Regions from separate parts of the Sorangium sp. KYC3313 genome, predicted to be linked through region 1. Evidence: riboswitches for the same ligand, from Rfam matches in the RefSeq annotation. Region 1 holds a riboswitch; each other region holds the start of a gene.
What was found. A riboswitch is a leader RNA that binds a small molecule or an ion and turns the genes downstream of it on or off. The one in region 1 is predicted to bind cobalamin.
Positions count from the first base shown of each region.

Region 2: linked by a shared signal. The riboswitch ahead of ACSRUE_RS00295 (energy-coupling factor ABC transporter permease) and the one ahead of ACSRUE_RS28500 (TonB-dependent receptor domain-containing protein) in region 1 are both predicted to bind cobalamin.
Region 3: linked by a shared signal. The riboswitch ahead of ACSRUE_RS43765 (TonB-dependent receptor) and the one ahead of ACSRUE_RS28500 (TonB-dependent receptor domain-containing protein) in region 1 are both predicted to bind cobalamin.

Region 1 is NZ_CP197255.1:7,392,005-7,398,281, forward strand. Features, by position in the region: gene ACSRUE_RS28490 ((2,3-dihydroxybenzoyl)adenylate synthase) at 1-1,115, opposite strand, end outside; gene dhbC (isochorismate synthase DhbC) at 1,112-2,380, opposite strand; cobalamin riboswitch at 2,623-2,849, shown strand; gene ACSRUE_RS28500 (TonB-dependent receptor domain-containing protein) at 3,007-5,085, shown strand; gene ACSRUE_RS28505 (hypothetical protein) at 5,079-6,277, shown strand, end outside.
Region 2 is NZ_CP197255.1:80,343-86,619, reverse strand. Features, by position in the region: gene ACSRUE_RS00315 (CbiX/SirB N-terminal domain-containing protein) at 1-1,168, opposite strand, end outside; gene ACSRUE_RS00310 (energy-coupling factor ABC transporter ATP-binding protein) at 1,144-1,965, opposite strand; gene ACSRUE_RS00305 (CbiQ family ECF transporter T component) at 1,962-2,711, opposite strand; gene ACSRUE_RS00300 (hypothetical protein) at 2,701-3,039, opposite strand; gene ACSRUE_RS00295 (energy-coupling factor ABC transporter permease) at 3,036-3,749, opposite strand; cobalamin riboswitch at 3,848-4,055, opposite strand; gene ACSRUE_RS00290 (hypothetical protein) at 4,646-4,825, shown strand; gene ACSRUE_RS00285 (enoyl-CoA hydratase/isomerase family protein) at 5,008-5,835, opposite strand.
Region 3 is NZ_CP197255.1:11,477,859-11,484,135, forward strand. Features, by position in the region: gene ACSRUE_RS43760 (hybrid sensor histidine kinase/response regulator) at 1-35, opposite strand, end outside; gene ACSRUE_RS43765 (TonB-dependent receptor) at 524-2,674, opposite strand; cobalamin riboswitch at 2,997-3,204, opposite strand; gene typA (translational GTPase TypA) at 3,296-5,182, shown strand; gene ACSRUE_RS43775 (hypothetical protein) at 5,260-5,748, shown strand; gene ACSRUE_RS43780 (LysR family transcriptional regulator) at 5,736-6,277, opposite strand, start outside.

The DNA.
Region 1 (6,277 bases):
CGGCCCTGCGTCTCGAGCGCGATGGCGTCGGGGTCGTCAAGGCGGGTGTAGTTGACGAGCCCCTCCGCCATCCCGAACACCTGCTGCACCTTGCAGCCCAGGGTCGGCCCCACGCGGCGCGCGACCTCCGCCGGGAGCCTGGCGCCGCCCACCTGGAGCACCTTCAAGCTCGACAGGTCGTGCCGCGCCGTCCGGGCCGACTCCAGCCAGACCGAGGCCAGCGGCGGCACGAGCGCCGTCATCGTGACCCGCTCCCGCTCGATCCACGGGAACGCCTCGTCCGGGCTGGGGCGGCGGCAGAGCACCACCCGGCCGCCGGCGTGGAGCACGCCCAGGCTCCCGGGCGAGCTGAGCGTGAAGTTGTGCGCGACAGGGAGGACGGCGAGGTAGACGCTGCCCTCGTCGAGCCCGCAGATCTCCGCGCTGGCCCGCACGCTGTAGAGGTAGTCGTCGTGCGTCCGCGGGATGAGCTTCGGTACGCCGGTGCTCCCGCCGGACAGCTGGAAGAAGGCGACGTCCCCCGCGGCGGGCTCCGGGAGCTCGACGGGCTCCCGGTCCAGGCCGGAGAGCGCCGTGTGCTCGCCCGGCTCGCCGGCCACGAGCACGTGCCGCAAGGTCCCGACGTCGCGCCGGATCTGGCTCGCCAGCGCGCGGTAATCGAACCCGCCGTCCCGGTCGGCGATGACGTACGCGACCGCCTCGGTGTGCTCGCAGAAAACCGCGATCTCGGCGCGGCGGTGCGCGGGCAGGGCCAGCACGGGGAGCGCCCCGAGCCGGAACAGCGCGAAGCACACCTCGAAGAACTCCGCGATGTTCGGGAGCTGGACGACGACGCGATCCCCCGGCCGGAGCCCGAGGTGCAGCAGGCCCGCGGCGAGGCGATCGGCGCGCCGATCGAGCTCACCGTAGCTCAGCCGGCGATCGCCGCTGACGAGCGCGATCCGATCCGGGTGCCGCGCGGCCCGCTCGCGGAGCAGGCGCCCGAAGGTCTCGCCGCGCCAGTAGCCGGCGCGCCGGTAGAGATCGGCCAGCTCGGCCGGCCACGGAGTCCAGCCGTCGAGCGCCTGCGGTCGCGCCTGCGCGGGCGCCTGCCGGCGCTCCTCCGGAGCGCTCACGCCCGCTCCGGCGCCTGGTCGAGGCCGAGCGCGTTCAGCATGGTCCCGAGCTTGGCGGTGGTCTCGGCGAGCTCGTGCTCGCCGCTCGATCCGAGGACGATCCCGGCCCCGGCATAGAGGCGGAGCGCCCGGCCGGCGACGTCGGCGCAGCGGATGACGACCGCCCACTCGCCGTCGCCGCTGGCGTCGGACCAGCCCACGAGCCCCGTGAAGAACCCGCGATCGAACCGCTCGATCGCCTCGATGGCGTCGCGGGCGCGCTCCGTGGGGTAGCCGCACACGGCGGGCGTCGGGTGCAGCGCGGTGGCCAGCTTCATCGAGGAGATCGAGAGATCGCGCAGCTCCCCGGTGAGCCGGCTCGACAGGTGCCACAGCGTCGGGGTCTGCGTGAGCGACGGCTCGTCGGGGACGCTCAGGCGCCGGCAGAACGGCCGGAGCGCGGCGGCGACGGCGTCGACGACGATCGCGTGCTCGTGCCGGTCCTTCTCGGACGCGAGCAGCGCGATCGCCCGCCGGCGGTCCTCGTCGGGGTCCGGGCTGCGGACCGCGGAGCCGGCGAGCGGATTGGCGATCACCCGGAGCCCGGAGCGGGACAGGAGCAGCTCCGGGCTCGCGCCGAGGAGCGTCCGCGCGCGCGAGGTCGGGACGCCGCGCTCCGCGCTGGAGAGCCCCGCGGTCGGATCCGAGAGGTTGGCGGCGAAGGTGTAGCCGCTCCGGTTCTGCTGCGAGAGGCGCTGGAGGACGAGGCGGAGATCGACCGGCTCTCGCAGGACCATCTCCAGCATCCTGGACAGGACCACCTTGCTCAGCGCCCCGGACCGCATCAGGCCCACCGCCGTCTCGACGCCGCGCACGTAGTCGCGGGGCTCGGGGATCTGGCGCAGCTCCTGGATGGTGATCGGCAGCTGCGACCGCGGCGATTCCGACGTGGGGTTGAGCGGGCCCGCGCTCTGGATCGCCCTCGGCACGATGAGGTGCGCCGGCGACGTGCTGTTGAACGGCACCGCGCCGACCACCATGGGGAAGCTCTGGCCGGCGCCGGCCCTCGACGCCGCCGCGAGCACCCTCGTGACGCGGTCCGCGAGGCGGTCGCCCTGATCCGCGCCGTTCGGCTCGAGGATCATGTCGTGTACGCCCTGCGCGAGGAGGGTGCGTGTCGGCGACGCGAAGAAGAACGCCGACTCAGGGGTGTATTGCTTCAACAGCTGCCCTGCGTTGACCGCGGGCAGCGCGACAGAGGCCGGTATCGAGATGGAACTCGTCACATTCAGCTCCGATGGGCGTCGAGAGCCACGTGGGCTCAGGTCATCGGGCGCTGGACGTCAGGTCTCGGGCCGCTCGTTTCCGATAACTGATAAAGAAAATCAGTTTCAAGTGACTCATGACACGCGCGTGCAAGACTGTCAAGGGACTCCCGGTTCTGTCTCGGGTGTGCGTCGCCGGTGGGCCCGTGGGCGGGGCGCTCTGGACCTTCGCTTCTGCGTTGACATCCTGCGTGACGGGTGCGACGAGTCGCCCCGCCATCGGTGCTCGTCCGGCCATCGCCTGGCGAGCTGAAAAGGGAACCCGGTGAGAATCCGGGACTGCCCCCGCAGCGGTGAACGGGAACGACCATCACCAAGAAGCACTGGGCATGCACCCGAGCAGCCCGGGAAGCGGTGATGTGTAGGAGAGCGACCGGCGACGGCCGCAGCGCCCGTGAGTCCGAAGACCTGCCGAGGTGCGCGCGCCGGTTCGCTGGCGCGCGCTGACCTGAGCCTTCGAGGGGAAGGCGCCCAGGCTCTCGACCACCTCGCTCGCGCGCGGTGCCGTGGCCCGTCACGCAGCCCCTCGCTTCGGCTCTCGGCTCACCCGGAGCAGCGCTGGGTCGACGCGGGCAGGCGGCGCGTGAATGGTTGATTCTTCTGATCGTCGGTCGCGTCGGCGCCGGAGCGCCGGCGCGGCGTGCTGGCTCGCGCTCGCCGCCTGCGGCGCCGTGGCGGCCCTGCCGGCCGCCCGCGCCGACGAGCCGCGCAGGCCGGAGGCCGAGCAGGAGGGCGGTCGCGCCGCCGCCCCGCCGGGGACGGCCCCGCTGGAGGTGCGCGTCGAGGGGGATCGCGTGCGCGCGCCCGCGCCGCCCAAGGACAGGTCCGTCGCGGGCTCGGTGCTGGGCCGCGAGCGCCTCACCGGCGCGGGGCTCGGGGCGGCGGACGTGCTCCGCACGCAGCCGGGCGTCCTCATCGTCGAGTCGGGCGGCTTCGGCGGGCCGGCGACCGCGGCCCTCCGGGGAGCGACAGCAACGCAGACGCCGGTGTACCTCGCCGGCGTCCGCCTGAACGACGACGTCGTGGGCACGGCGGATCTCTCCCTCGTGCCCCTCTGGCTCATCGAGCGCGTCGAGATCTACCGTGGCCACGCGCCCATCGAGGCGGACCGCCTCGGCCCCGGCGGCGCGATCTTCTTCGAGCCGCGGCGGCCTTCCCGGACGACGGCCGGCGTCGGCGTCATGGCGGGCTCGCTCGGCGCGCGGCGCGGGTGGGCGTTCGCCGGCGCCAGCGCGGGCCCGGTGAGCTCGATCGTCGGGGTGAGCGCGGAGGCCGCGGAGAACCGCTACGCCTTCGTCGACGATCGCGGGACGCTCTTCGACGAGAGCGACGACACCCTGGAGCGCCGGCAGAACGCCGACGTGCGCACGATCGACGCCTGGGCGCTCGCGCGCGTCGAGCTCGGGGGCGGCGCGATCGTCGACGTGATCGCGAACGGCACCGATCGCGAGCAGGGCGTGCCGAGGCTCGCGCTCCTGCCGTCCCGGGAGGCGCGGGGGGAGTCGCGGCGCGCGCTGACGTCCGTCGCGGCGCGGGTGCCGTTCGGCCGAGAGGCGCAGCACACGCTCGAGGCGCGCACCTCGTTCATCGAGGCGCGGTCGGAGGTCCACGACCCGCTCTTCGAGCTCGCCCTGCTCACGCCGGAGCTCCGGCTCGCCGGCCGCCGCCTGGAGCAGACGCTCGGGGCGACGCTCTCCTTCGCTGACCGGCTCCGGGTGCGGCCCGTGCTCTCGGTCGCGCGCGAGGGCATCTCGCGCGCGCCGGACGACGTCCCGCTCGCGCGGGCGCGGCGCTCGTTCGCGCGCGGCGCCGTCAGCGCGGAGGCGCGCCTCGGCGAGGGGCTCGCGCTGCACGCCCTCGCGAGCGGGGAGTGCCACGCCACCGGCGCGGACCGGGAGCGCCCTTGCGACGTGCTCGTCCCGACCGGGCGGGTCGGCGTGGAGGTGGGGAGCGACCGGCTCCGGCTCCTCGCGACCGTGGGCCGCTACGTCCGCGTCCCGACGCTCGGCGAGGTGTACGGCGTCTCCGGCGTCGTCCACGGCAACGCGGCGCTCGAGCCGGAGTCGGGCGCCACGATCGAGGCCGGGATCCGGGCGCAGACGGGGCGCGGCGCCGTGCTGCGCGGCGCCTTCATCGACGTGTTCGCGTTCGGGAGCGCGGTCTCCGGGCTCGTCGCGTACGAGAAGTCCGGCCAGGGCTACGTGAACCCGTACAACGTCGGCCGCGCCCGCGTCGTGGGCGCGGAGCTCCTGGCCGGGGTCGAGGTGACCCGGTTCCTCCGCGCCGAGATCGCGGCGACGCTGCTCGATCCGCGGGACACGACGCCGGGGCGGACGACCAGGAACGACCTCCTCCCGTTCCGCTCGCGCCTCGTCGTCGCGCCGCGCCTGCACGCCGAGTGGAAGCGCCCGGGCGGCGCCGTGTTCTCGGGCGCGTCGGGCGAGCTCCGGGCCGTGTACCAGTCGAGCCGGTACGCCGATCCCGCCGGGCTCGGCGTGATCGCGGAGCAAGCGACCCTCGACCTCGACGCGGAGGCGAGGTGGCTCGACGGGCACCTCGCGGCGAGAGGTCGCGTCGCGGACCTCCTGGACGCGCGGCGTACGGATGTCGTCGGGTTTCCGCTCCCGGGACGGAGCGTGTTTTTCACACTGGAGTCAACATGGTGAAGATCAGTCTGTTTGCGATCGCGATTTCGGTTCCGCTCCTCGGGTGCAACGTGGATTCGCCGCCGCCGTCGACGGGCGGCGTCCACGGCGGCGGCGACGGCGACGGGTGCGAGCGCGGCGTCGTCATCGTGACGAGCGACTACCAGTCGACGAACATCGCTGTGTCGGCGCTCGACGGGACCACCCTGTCGCCCTCCTTCGTGTCGAGCGGCGCGGCGAAGCCGGGGCTCAGCCTCGCGCTGTCCGGCGACGTCGACGTCCCGACGGCGGCGCCGCCGTCCGGCCGCGTCGTCCTGCTCGATCGGTTCGGCACGAACGTGATCACCTGGATGGATCTCGAGACCGCCGAGGCCCTGGCGCAGCTCCCGGTCGGGCAGGGGTTCGAGTCGAACCCTCAGGACTACATCGAGGTGGGCGCGGACCGCGCGCTCGTGTCGCGCTACGGGAGCAACCCGAGCCCGGGCGTGGAGCCGTTCGACGAGGGCGGCGATCTCCTGATCATCGACACGAAGGAGTACTCCGTCGCGGGGCGCATCGCCCTGCCGGAGGAAGAAGGGCTCCTGCCGCGCCCGTCGGGGATGGCGCGCCTCGGCGACGAGGTGGTCGTGGCCCTCGGCCGGCTCGCCGCGGACCTCTCGACCACGGGTGAAGGGCGCTTCGTCGGCGTCTCGCCGGAGCAGGGCGCCGTCGCATGGACGGTCGACGTGCAGGGGCTCTACGGCTGCGGGCGTCTCGCCGTGTCGCCCTCGGGAGAGCGGCTGGCGGTCGCCTGCTCGAGCCGCTTCGACGCCGAGACGATGGAGTACGATCCGGCGACGAGCGACATCGTGATCTACGACGCTCGCACCTCGCCCCCGGAGGAGATCGAGCGGCTCGGCGTGGCGAAGGCGCTCGGCGCCGCGGTCCAGCCGACGCTCACGTTCGCCTCCGAGGACGTCCTCCTCGGGACGGCCTACGCGGGCAGCGCGTCCGCCGGGGACCGCGCCTTCTCCGTGAGCATCGCCACGGGCGAGGTCACGACGCTCGCCCAGGCGACCCAGTCCTACGCCTTCGGCGGCGTCCACTGCTCGCCCGGCTGCGGCGACGTCTGCCTGCTGAGCGACGCGGAGAGGAGCAAGCTCCGGCGCTGGAAGGTGGCGGGGAACGGCGCGCTCGAGCCGCTGGAGGACGCGACCGTCGACACCGAGATCGG
Region 2 (6,277 bases), 5.0 Mb from region 1:
CGAGCCGGGCCACCAGCCGGTCGGCGAGAAGGTGCTCCTCGACGAGGTCCTTCGCGTCCTCCTCGCGGACGCCGCGGTACCAGACCCCGTCGGGGTAGACGGCGACCGTCGGCCCCTCGCCGCAGCGCCCCATGCACGACGTCCTCGTCACGCGGATCTGCTGCTGCTGGCCGGCCTGCTTCACGAGCCGGCGCACCGAATCGAGCAGCGCCAGGCTGCCGCGGTCGACGCAGTCGGCGTTGCCGCAGACGAGCACGTGCTTGCGCAGCGAGCGGTGCGCGTGCGGGTGGTTCGACGCCTGCGTGTGCGTGAGCGTGTGGCGCACGCTGTAGAGCATCGCCTTGAGCCCGCCGACCTCCCGGGCGAGCCCCGGCAGCGCGGTGCGGTACATGCACGTGTCGCAGGGGAGCGGCGCCTCGCCGGCGAACGCCTGGCGCGCGCGCTCGTCGATCAGGCCCTCGAGCGCGCTCGACCGGCCGAGGTGCGGCGCGAGCGAGGCCCGGATCCACGGGTACGTCGACGAGAAGCGGTCGACCTGCTCGGCGAGCTTCGTCATGAGCCGCCCGGCGAAGAGGAAGTAGGGGACCACCACGACGCGCTCCGGCCGGTGCCGCGCGACCCGCTCCAGCGTCTCCTCGACCGAGGGCCGGGTGACGCCGATGAAGGTCGGCTCGACGAGCTGGAGCCCGCGGCCCTCGCCGATGAGGCGCGCCGTCTTGCAGAAATCGCCGTTCGCGTCGGGGTCGCTCGACCCGCGCCCCACGACGACGAGCGCCGACCGGGCCCGCGCCGCCGGGTCGTCCGGCAGCGCTGTCGCGGCGCGCTCGAACGCGATCTCCGCGAGCGCCGGGTGCACGCCGAGCGGCCGCGCCGCCGAGAAGCGCACGCCCGGGTGCGCGGCCCGCGCCCGCTCGAGCGCGAGCGGGATGTCGTTCTTCACGTGCCCCGCCGCGAACAGGAAGAGCGGCACGACCGCCACGCGGGACGCCCGCGCCGCGAGCGCCGCGAGCGCGTCGGCGAGGTGAGGCGTCGCGAGCTCGATGTAGCCGTGCTGCACGGCGATCCCGGGCCGCGCCGCGGCGTAATCGGCCACGATCGCCTCGAACTCGGCGTTCGACGCGGCGTCGCGGCTGCCGTGGCCGATCAGCAGGAGACCGTCGTCATGCACGCGAGCGCCTCCTCCAGGGTGAGCGGGAGGCCCGCGCCGCCCCGCGGCGGCACGGGGCTCATCCGGGTCCAGAGCTCGGCGACCCACGGCCGCCGCACCCGCGCCCGCGCGAGGAGCTCCCCCCGCGCGAACACCTCCCGCGGCGGCCCGTCCGCGAGGACCTGGCCGTCGCCCAGCAGGACCGCGCGCGAGGCGAAGAGCGGCACGAGGTCCACCGCGTGGGTCGCGGTGACCAGCGTGGTCCCCTGCTGCTCGGAGAGCGCGCGCAGCGTCTCGCACAGGGCGAGCTCGCCTTCCGGGTCGAGCCCCGCGGTCGGCTCGTCGAGCAGCAGCACCCGCGGCCGCATCGCGAGCATCCCGGCGATGCACGCGCGCTTGCGCTCGCCGAAGCTCAGCGCCTCGATGGCCCGGTCGGCGAGGTGCGCGATCTGGACGGCGGCGAGCGCCGCCTCGGCGCGGCGGCGCGCCTCGGGCGCGGGCAGGCCGAGGTTTCGCGGGCCGAACAGGACGTCGTCGAGGAGCGTCGCGCCGAGCAGCTGGTCGTCCGGGTCCTGGAGCACGAGCGCGGCGCCTGCGGCGACGGCGTCCGAGGGCGAGCCCACGCGGCGGCCCGCGATCTCGACGCCGCCGCCGGGCGCCGGGAGGAGCCCGACGAGCGTCCGGAGCAGCGCGGTCTTGCCGGCGCCGTTGCCGCCGAGCACCGCCACGGACTCGCCCTCGGCGACGTCGAGGCGCACGTCGCGCAGCACGGGCTCGCCGCGCCGGTAGCCGAGCCGGGGGGCGCGCAGCGCGATCATCCGGCCTCTCCCGCGGCGACGCTGAGCCCGAGGGCGGCGAGGGCGGCGGCGGCGAACGCGACGTTCGCTGTAGGCGCGCTCGTCCTTCGGTCGGCGACGGGGAGCTTTCCCTTGTAGCCGCGGAGCTGCATCGCGAGCGCGGCGCTCTCGGAGCGCTCCAGCGTCCGGAGCGCCACGACGCCCGCGACGGCGCCGGCCGAGCGCGCGGCGGCGCCGGGGCGGGTGAACCCGCCGCGGAGCGCGGCTGCGCTCCACGCGCTGTCGGCCGCGCTCTGGAGCACGCCGGCGAAGCGCCGCGTCAGCGCGAGCAGCTCGACGAGGGCCGCGGGGACGCCGAGCCCGGCGAGCGCCGCCTCGATCTCGGCGGGCGCGGCGGCGCCGGCGAGCCACCGGAGCACCGCGGCCGCCGCGAGGACGCGCGCGCCGATGGCGGCGGCGCGGCGGGCCCCCTCGGCCGTGAGCGCGTCGACGGGGAACGGCGCGCCGGGGAGGAGCGGCGCCCCCGGCGTGAGCGCGAGCGCGAGCGCCGCCGCGACCGCTCCGAGCCACGCGGCGGGCGCGGCGGCGCGGAGGACGGCGCGCGCCGGCGTGCCCTGGAGGCGGAGGGCCGCGCACGCGAGGAGGAGCAGCGCGGCCGGGGTGACGGGCGAGCGCGCGCCCGCGGCGACGCAGCACGCCGCCACGGCGGCCCCGAGGCGGAGCCGGGCGTCCACGTCCCGGAGCCGCGCGGGGGGGTCAGTCCGCACGGAGGCCTTCGCCGTCGGCCCTGCCCGCCGGCGCGCCCGCGCGCTCGACGAAGAGCACGCGCGAGAAATAGCCGACGGCGAAGCCGGCGAGGAGCCCGGCCCAGAGGAACGCGAAGAGCAGGAGGTCGCCCTCGAGGCCCGCGAACAGCGGCCCCGTGTCGTGGCGCCCCGCGTCCTCGGCGACGCGGCGGACCACGGCCTCGTCGACGCCGTCCCAGGACGCGTTGCCGCAGGCGGCGAGCCAGAATGAACCGGCGAGCAGGAGCGCCGCGCGCGCGCGCCGCGCGAGCGGCGCTGGCAGCGGGCGCTGTCCGAGCCGCCGGGTCACGAGGCCCCCGGGGCGAGCCGGACGACCTGGAGCCGGTCCAGGATGTCGGGCCGCCGGGCGCGCAGGAAGACGAGCGCCCCCGCGGTCATGACGCCCTCGAGGATGCCGAGCGGCAGCTGGGTGGGGACGAAGGCGAGGGCGACGCCCGTGAACATGGACGTCACCGAGCCCTCGCCCGAGAGCCCGAGCGCGAGCGCGAGCGCCGTGGTGGCGTACGTTGCCCAGTCCGACGTCACGCCCGCGAGGAAGCCCGCGACCCAGAGGTTCGCGCCGCAGCGCCGCGCGAGATGGAAGGCGAAGTATCCGGTGAAGGCGCCCGCGATGCCCATCGACGCGACGTCGGCGCCGAGCGTTGTGAGGCCGCCGTGCGCGAGGAAGAGGGCCTGGATAAGGAGCGCCACCACGGTGACGAGGACGGTCATCCAGGGGCCGATGAGCACCGCCGCGAGCCCTGTGCCGCACGGGTGGGAGCAGGTCCCGGCGGTCGGCACCGGCACGGGCATGCACGAGATCGCGAAGACGGCTGCCGCGATGAGGCCGACGAACGGCTTGTAGAAGGCGTCCTGCCGGGTGCGGCGCCGGAGCAGGTGGAGGGCGATCGCGACGAAGGGCAGGGCGAGCGCGTTCCAGAAGGCGCACCAGCCGAGCGGCAGGACACCTTCCGCGAGGTGCATCGCCGCCGCGGGCCGGGGCGCGAGGAGCGTTCCCAAGGACACGGCGGCGATCGACAATGCGCGGCCGTGAAGACCGATTTCGGCGCTCCGGGTGAAGTCCGCACCCGGACGCCACGAAGACGTGCGCAAGCTGCACCTCGTGGGAGGCTCGGGTAGGTCTCCCGGCTCATGGGTTCAGGGAGCTGCTCGAGCTCCCAGCGCTGCGTCCACCTTCCCAGGCCTCTTTCAATGAGGCCCAGTGGTCTTCGGAAGCAGCTCCCCACTCACGGTGGCGGGACCGCGCCGGTTTTGCACCGGCTTCCCTGTTATGCCCCGGAGGGCACCCGAGGAATGGATTGTCAGGCCGGTGCTCGGTAATCCCGTTTCGTGCCCGGCGTCAAGGACGTCGCGCCCCGATCGTGGACGAGGGGGCTCGCGGCCCGCCGCGAGCCCCCTCGTCCGCGGCGTCGGCGCGGCGGTGATGCCTGCGCTGGTGGACACCCTGCCCTCGGGGGCGCTGCCGAGGCGCACGAGGCCATCGCCGCCGAGGCGCGCCGCGCGCCCGTCGGCGCCCCCCATCGAGCGGTCATGGGCGCCGACGAGCGCTCGAGGCCCTGTCGTGCTGTGGCCCGAGGTCGAGAAATTGACCCAGACGCATCACGCGACGAGTCGTCGAGCGCACGTCTCGAATTATGTCCCCCTTAGATAAAGACTGTTTACTTTGTCGCCGCGCGGGCGCAGCCCCCGTCTCGGTTGGGGCCCGGACGAGGGGCTCTCGTGCGCTTGAATGCGGGCGGCGGCGCATTCCTTCCGCAGTGTGCTTTGTTCGTCCTGGCTCTTTACTCGGGAGCAGGTGTCCGGTGTACGGCCTGTTGCCTCGTGGCCTCTCTTATTGAAGAGATGAGGGATTTCGTGTTCGCTCGTCTCGGAATGCGAGACGAACGCTGTGCTGGGTGCTGTCTCTGGTGGAGGGGTATGCCCGGCTCGAACGTGAATTCCCGCAGATCGTGTGTGTGGGGGCCGCGCGCCCGCCTGGCTGCCTGGCCGCCTTCGCGCCTGGAGCGTTCTGCTCGCTCGGCGTGCACGCGTTGCACTTTGTTATCGACAACGCGCTTGCGGATGCCACAATCTGACTACCGCATGCGCACCGGCGCGGACCCCCCAGCCCGGAGCGCATGCGGTCTTTCTTCTGCACCGTGGCGGACGTTCAAGACTCCGGCGCGGTTTCCCTGCCGCGGTCATTCTGGGCCCCCCTCCAGCGTGATGCGCGGTATTTTTTTTGCCCTCGAGCGCGCGGTTCGCGCCTTCCGAGGCGTCACTTTCCGGTGAACGTGGCCTGCGATTTCGCCAGGAACGCTTTCATTCCGAGCTGTTGATCTTCGCTGCCGAAGAGCGCGGCGAATGCCTGTGCTTCCAGCTCGTTGGCGGCGGCGAGGTCGAGGCTCTCGCCGCGCAGGAGGACGCGCTTGGCGGCGGCGACGGCGAGCGGGCCGCGCGAGGCGATCTTGAGGGCGGTCTCGCGGGCGCGCGCGAGCAGCTCGGTCGCTGGGAAGACGGCGTTGACGAGCCCGATCGACAGCGCCTGCTGGGCGGTGATCATGTCACCTGAATAGACGAGCTCGCGCGCGCGTCCGGGCCCGACCCGTCGCAGCAGCCGCTGGGTCCCGCCGAACCCCGGGATGACGCCCAGGTTCACCTCGGGCTGGCCGAGCTTGGCGCCTTCGGCGGCGTAGATGAAGTCGCATGCGAGGGCGAGCTCGCAGCCGCCGCCCAGCGCGAAGCCGTTGACGGCGGCGATCACGGGGAAGGGGGCAGTCTCGATGAGCTCGGCGAGCCGGTGGCCTGCGTCGGCGAACCGCTTCGCGGCGATGCTGTTCATGGTCGCCATCTCCGCGATGTCGGCGCCGGCGACGAACGCCTTGCCGGCGCCGGTCAGCACGGCCGCGCGGACCTCGTTGCCCTCGGCGGGCGCGAGGAGGTCGCGGAAGGCCGCGGTGAGCTCGCCGAGCACGGCGGGGTTCAGCGCGTTGAGTTTGTCGGGCCGCTGGATGGTCACGGTGGCGACGTGATCCGCGCGCTCGACGGCGACGAACTGGAGCGTACCGCGAGCAGGGGCCCCCGGCTGCTGTTCTTGAGCGGTCATGGAGCGTGGTTAGCAGCGCGCCGCGCCGGTGGGAAGCGCCTGCCGTCGCCCGCGAAGGCCGCATTCCGTGCCGAGGCCGTTGCCGAGCCGACGAGCGAGCGATTCCCATGCGAGCGATTCGAGCGATTCCCAGAGGACGTCACGCGCCTGTTCCGGGACACGCCCCGTCGCTCGATGATCCGAACTCACCGCTTGAGTGCGGGAGCGATCCTCTGACGCCCTGCCGCGAGCCCGCGCGCAATCGTGGGCAGTCGGGCAGACCGCCCGTCCTCCGACCCGCACACCCGTGTTCGCCTCGCGCATATCCCGTCGCCGTCCCCCTCATCCCCCCTGGAGAGAGCCAGGGAGGGAGGGGGCGCCGCGCGGGGGGCCGGCGGGGTAGGGCCCCACGAAGCCGAGCGCCGGCCCGCTCCGTGCGACGCCCTCCCTGACCGCCTCGCCC
Region 3 (6,277 bases), 4.1 Mb from region 1:
AATTGCAGATCGGCGCCGAGCCCTGTCGGATCCATGCGGCACAGCCTACAGCATGGGTGCACGTTTGCCACGCGGCGAGGCTCTCCGTTCCCGTCCTGCTCTCCGCGTCTGCGAGCCGTCATCGTGGCGGCCGGCAGCGGCGAGTGACGAGCACAGCAATGGCCACATGAGCCGGCGTCGAGAGCGCCCGCCGGCAGCCGCGCAGGGCCACCGCTGGCCGCTGGAAGGGTTCGAGAGTGCCAGGGCGGACTCATCGATTGTGGCGCCATCGGACGTGGCCAGTGCGATCCACCCAACCTCGACGGCACCGGGGTTGTCTTGCCCATCAGCGCCGAGGGCGCGCGCCGCACGGCGCCCCAGCTCCTCGGCCAGCCGCGGCGTGGAGGGGCCATAACGGCGCCGTGGATGGGTCGAGCGCGGGTTATCGCGCATCCCTGCGACCCCCCCGGCATGTGTGGAATGGAACCCGCGGCCGGAACGGCGCGAACCGTCGGAGTGGACATCGCTCCAGGCGGCGCGGCGCCTACTCCCAGTACAGCGTCGCCCGCCCGATCGCGGTGAACGGCCACCCCGGCGAGTAGTGGATCCCGGTGACCGGGGCCGGCTCGTACGGCAGCCGCGACTCGCTCGCGAACTGGACCTCGCGCCACGTCGTGTCGAAGAGGTTCTGGATGTCCACGGCCACCTCGACGCTCTTCCACCGCAGCCCGGCGTTGGCGTCGACGACCGTGAACCCCTCGGCGGTGAGCGACTCGTCCTCGGTCGCAGGCCGCGCGCCGATCGCCTTGACCCGCAGCGCCGCGAACGGCGTGAACGCGCCGAGCGTCGGGCGGACGCCGACGCCCGCGGTCAGCGTCCGGGTCGGCGCGAGGGCGACAGCGCTCGCGTTGCCGGCGTTCTCGCGGAAGCGCGCGCGGGTGAAGGTCGCGTCCACGTCCGCGAAGAGCCAGCTCCGGAGCCGGTAGCGCCCGCCGATCTCGATCCCGTAGCGCCGCGTCTGCCCCGACGCCTCGGTCGCGCCCGCGTCGCCGCTCCAGACCAGCTCCGAGTCCAGGTCGAGCAGGAACGCGGCCCCGCTCAGCGACAGCCCGCGCAAGGGCGCGACCCGCAGGCCGACCTCGTAGCCCGTCGCGGGCGTGATCAGCGTCGCCGCCCCCTCGCCCAGCACCGCGCCCTGCGCGTCGTTCGAGTGGAAGCCCCGCCCGAAGTGGGCGAACAGATCGACCCCCTCGACGGGCGACACGATCGCCGTGAGCTTCGGGAGCAGCTGCATCTGTCCCCGGGCGCCGCTCGACCTGTTCCCCGCCGTCTCGAGGTCCTCGCCCGGGTCGTCCACGTTGACGTCGATCCACTGCGCGCGCGCCCCGAGCACGACGCGGAGCCAGCGCCGGAGCCGGGCGTCCTGCTCGACGTAGACGCCGATCTGGCTCTCGTCGACGTGGGTCCTGCTCTTCTCCTCGACCCGCTCGCGCGCCTCGTCGTGGTGGAGGGACTTGTCGATCGCGTCCGCGCGGATCTGCGCGCCCAGCGAGGTCGTGAACCTCGCCCCGCCGATCTCGTATTGCCTGCGGAACCGGAGATCGGCGCCCCCGACGGCGCGGTCGTCGTTCTGCTCGATCTGGTCGCCCCGGACGGGGTCCTCGCTGAAGAAGGTGAAGTTCGAGTACAGCGTGAAGCGGTACCGGACGAGGTAGGCCAGCGCGCTCAGATCGGCGTCCCGCCACGCGGTCGAGGTTGCAACGGACGCCATGTGCCGCTCGGTCGCCCCGCCCTCGGTCGGATCCACGGCGCCGAAATGGTCGATGCACGGCTGTCCGAACGCCGACGGCGGCGGGTTCAGGCCGCCCTGCTCGCCCTCGCCGCACACCGCGCGCGCGGGGATCTGGCCGGAGCCGTGCCAGGTCGATCCGTACGACATCCAGGTCATCTGGACCTTCCCGGTGTTGCCCAGATCGTGCGTGGCCCGCAGGTACACGTTGAAGCGCTCGAGCCGCTCCGGGCTCAGGAACGGCCCGTCGTTCCGGTAGATCTCCGCCGCGGCCACCGCGCGCCACGCGTCGCCGAGATCCGGCGAGGCGATGACGAGGCCGCGCTGGATACCGTACTGCCCCAGGCTGACCTGCGCGTGGCTCTCCTCGAGCTTCTCGGCGAAGCGCAGGTTGACGGCGCCCGCCGTACCGAAGTCGCCGATGCTCGCGTAATAAGGCCCCTTGTACCCGTCGAGCCCTGTCACGAGCTCCGGGATCATGAAGTAGAGATCGGTGAAGCCGTGCCCGTGGCCGTGGCTGACCATGTTGACGGGCACGCCGTCGACGAAGAAGGCGACGTCGGTCCCGTGGTCCGCGTCGAACCCGCGGAGGAAGTACTGGTTCGCCTTGCCGCCGCCCGCGTGCTGCACGGCGAAGAGCCCGGGGACCGACTCGAGGAGGTCGCCCGGCCGGAGCCTCGGCCTGAGCTCGAGCTCCCGGTGTCCGACGGAGACGCGCGACGCGGCCTCGCTGCCCGGCTTCTCCGCCTGGATCGTGACCTCGATCGCGGCGTCGCCCGCGGGCGCGCCCGCACCGGTGGGCTCTGCAGCGGCGGCCTCCGGCGGGGCAGCGGGCGCCTCGGGGGCAGCGGGCGGCTCGGAGGTGTCGCCCTCGGCGCGCGCGGGCCGCGCGGCGGCCAGCACCATGGATAAAGCGGCGAGCAGATGAAGATGAAGCAGATGAGATGGATGGCGGTGCCCGTGGCTCGTCGTGACCGTCTCGCGCAGCATTCGCGTCCTCCTTCGCTGCAATCGCGCGGAGCGGCGCCGTGCCGCTCGCGTCGAGCTCCGCGAGGACGAAATGGCTGGCCATCGCACGGTGCGCTGGACCGACCTCTCGCCCCCACGGGCGACCGGAAGGCGACGCGGGGGGCGGTTCGGTATCCGGGACGTGGCAGAGGCAGAGCTGCACCGGCTCGGACCTCACCGCCTCCCTCGAGGCTCCCAGGTCGAACCGGCGCCGGATGTCTCCCGCCGCCGGGCGCTGGCAGGTCTTCGGGCTCGCGAGCGCTCCGGTCAGACCGGCTCCCTACTGTCCACCGCTTCCCAGCCCTCGACGGGCCAGTGCTTGGGGTGGAGGTCGTTCTCGCTTACCGCTGCGGGGCAGCCCCGGAGTTTCACCGGGTTCCCTCTTCGGCCCAGGCGAACGCCCGGGCACCAGCGCGGCGCGCACCCTATGGCCGTGCGCCTTCGGCTGTCAATCGCTACCGCTCCCCTCGCCCGCCCGCGCGGATGCCGCGCAGGCCGAACGTTCGGGCTCTAGCGAGGATGGGCTCGCTCCTCCGTGGGTCGCGTGCTACACGGCCGCGGCCGTATATGCCCCGTAACGATCTCCGCAATATCGCCATCGTCGCCCACGTCGACCACGGGAAGACGACCCTCGTCGATCACATGCTCCGCCAGTCGGGCGCCTTCCGAGAGAACGAGGTCGTGGCCGAGCGTGTCATGGACTCGAACGACCTCGAGCGGGAGCGCGGCATCACCATCCTCGCGAAGAACACGAGCATCCGGTACCGCGGGGTCAAGATCAACATCGTCGACACGCCCGGCCACTCCGACTTCGGCGGCGAGGTCGAGCGCACGCTCATGATGGCCGACGGGGCGCTCCTCCTCGTCGACGCCGCCGAGGGCCCGCTGCCGCAGACGCGCTTCGTGCTCTCGAAGTGCCTCCAGCGCGGCTTCCCGGTCATCGTGGTCATCAACAAGATCGACCGGAGCGACGCGCGCGCCCACGAGGTGCTCTCCGAGGTGTTCGACCTCTTCTGCGACCTCGAGGCCGGCGACGCGCAGATGGACTTCGCGACGCTCTACGCGATCGCGAAGTTCGGCCAGGCGAAGCGCGAGCTCGAGCACGAGGCGAAGGACCTCGAGCCGCTCTTCGAGACCATCCTCGAGCGGGTCCCCGGCCCCTCCGGCGACCCCGACGGTCCGCTCCAGGTCATCGTCTGCAACACGACCCACGACGACTACGTGGGCCGGCTCGCGGTCGGCCGGGTGGTCCGCGGCACCGCCCGTTCGGGCGCCGACGTCGCGCTCCTCGGCGAGGGCGGGCAGTCGCGCGGCTACGTGAAGATGCTCTACGCGTACGAGGGGCTGAAGCGGGTCGCGGTCGAGAGCGCCGTCGCGGGCGAGGTCATCGCCATCGCGGGGCTCGAGTCGGCCACGATCGGCGACACGATCACGGATCCGGCGCACCCCGAGGCGCTGCCGCGCATCGTGGTCGAGGAGCCGACGATCAAGATGAAGGTCGGCGTCAACACGTCGACCTTCGCCGGCAAGTGCAAGCAGTCGAAGTACCTGACGAGCCGTCACCTGAAGGAGCGGCTCGAGCGCGAGGCGATGAAGAACCTCGCGATCCGCGTGGAGCCGACGGACGTGCCCGACACGTTCGTGGTGCTCGGCCGCGGCGAGCTCCAGCTGGCGATCCTCGTGGAGACGATGCGGCGCGAGGGGTACGAGATGCAGCTCTCGAACCCCGAGGTGGTGACGCGCGAGATCGACGGCGAGGTGATGGAGCCGCTCGAGCTCGTGGTCGTGGACGTGCCGGACACCTACGTCGGCATCGTGACCGAGCGCCTCAGCTCCCGGCGCGGCCGGATGGTGAAGATGACGAACCCCGGCTTCGGCCGCGCCCGCCTCGAGTTCCGGGTGCCGTCGCGCGGGCTCATCGGCTTCCGCGGCGAGTTCCTGACCGCGACGCGCGGGACGGGCCTGCTCAACACGATGTTCGACGGCTGGGCGCCCTGGGGCGGCCCGATGATGCGCCGCCCCACCGGCGCCATCGTCGCCGATCGCGCCGGCGTGTCGACCCCGTACGCGCTGCACCACCTGCAGCCGCGCGGCATGTTCTTCATCGTCCCCGGCGTCGAGGTCTACGAGGGGATGATCATCGGCGAGCACAACCGGCCGAACGACACCGACGTCAACGTCATCAAGGAGAAGAAGCTGTCGAACGTGCGCAACCACGGCAAGGACGAGAACGTCCTCCTGGCCAGCCCGCGGCTGCTCACGATCGAGACGGCGATGGAGTGGATCGACGGCGACGAGCTCGTCGAGGTCACGCCCGACGCGGTGCGCGTCCGCAAGAAGGTGCTCGCGTGCAACCGCCGGGAGCGCCGCGAGGACGCGATCGAGCAATCGCAGGCGGTGGAATGAGCGGCGGGGGCGCGCGGGGGCGTGCGGGGAGTCCGACGCGCGCCCCTGCCGTGCCTGCCGCGCGATATGATGCCCTGATGAGAACGCCGCTGCTCTTCGCTTTCCTGGCTTCGCTCGCCGCGCTCTCGGGGGCGGGCGCCTGCGGCGGGGCCGTCGTCGTCGACGGGCTCCCCGGGAGCTCCGACGGCGCCGGGGGCGCGGGCGAGGGCTCGCAGTCGGCGAGCTCCGGCGGCCCCTCCATCGAGGAGCAGATGGCCTCGTGCGATTTCTTCTGCTCGCTCTTCGACGGCGTCACGTGCCCGGAGCTCCGGTGCAGCGAGCGCTGCGCCGACCTGCTCTCGGAGCAGCGCCCCTGCAACGCGCTGACCGCTCCTTTCTTCGAGTGCATGGGCGAGACCGTCATCTCCGCGGACCGGATCCCCTGCACGTTCCTCGCGCCGTCGATCGCGTCGCTCTTCGATTGCCTGAGCGGGCGCGATCCGACGTGCACGACCGATTTCCTGCCCCAGACGTGCGACGCGCCGTTCGAGAAGCTCAGGGCGTGCCAGCGCGATCAGGGCCGGTAGCGGGGGCGCTCGTCGCCTGACGCGCGCGGCCGCGCGCCGGGGTCGAGGGCGCGCCGGAGCGGCCCGAGGGCGTCGGCGACGAACGCGACGAGCGCCTTCACGCGCGGCACCCCGCGCGTATCGCGGTGCACCCCGAGCCACAGCTTGCGCCCTGGCGGCGGCGAGGGCGGCGAGAGCAGGCGGAGGCCGGCGGTCGCGTCGCCCAGGTAGCGGGGCAGGCAGACGAGCCCGACGCCGGCGGCCCCCATCGTCGCCTGGGGCTCGCGGCCGTTGGTGCGCGCGGCGACGCGGGCCTTCGCGGCGACGGCGCGCACCCACGACAGGTCGGCGATCGCCGGAGGATCGTCGTTCATCGTGACGAGGGTGTGGCCCTCGCACTGCCGGCCCCAGTCCGGCGGGCCGCGCTCGGCGAGGTAGGCCTCCGAGGCATAGAGCCCGAACCCGATCCGCGCGACCTCGCGCTGGAAGACCTCGTGGTGCTCGAACGCGGCGGGGCGAAGGGCGATGTCCGCTTCCCGCCGCGGCAGGC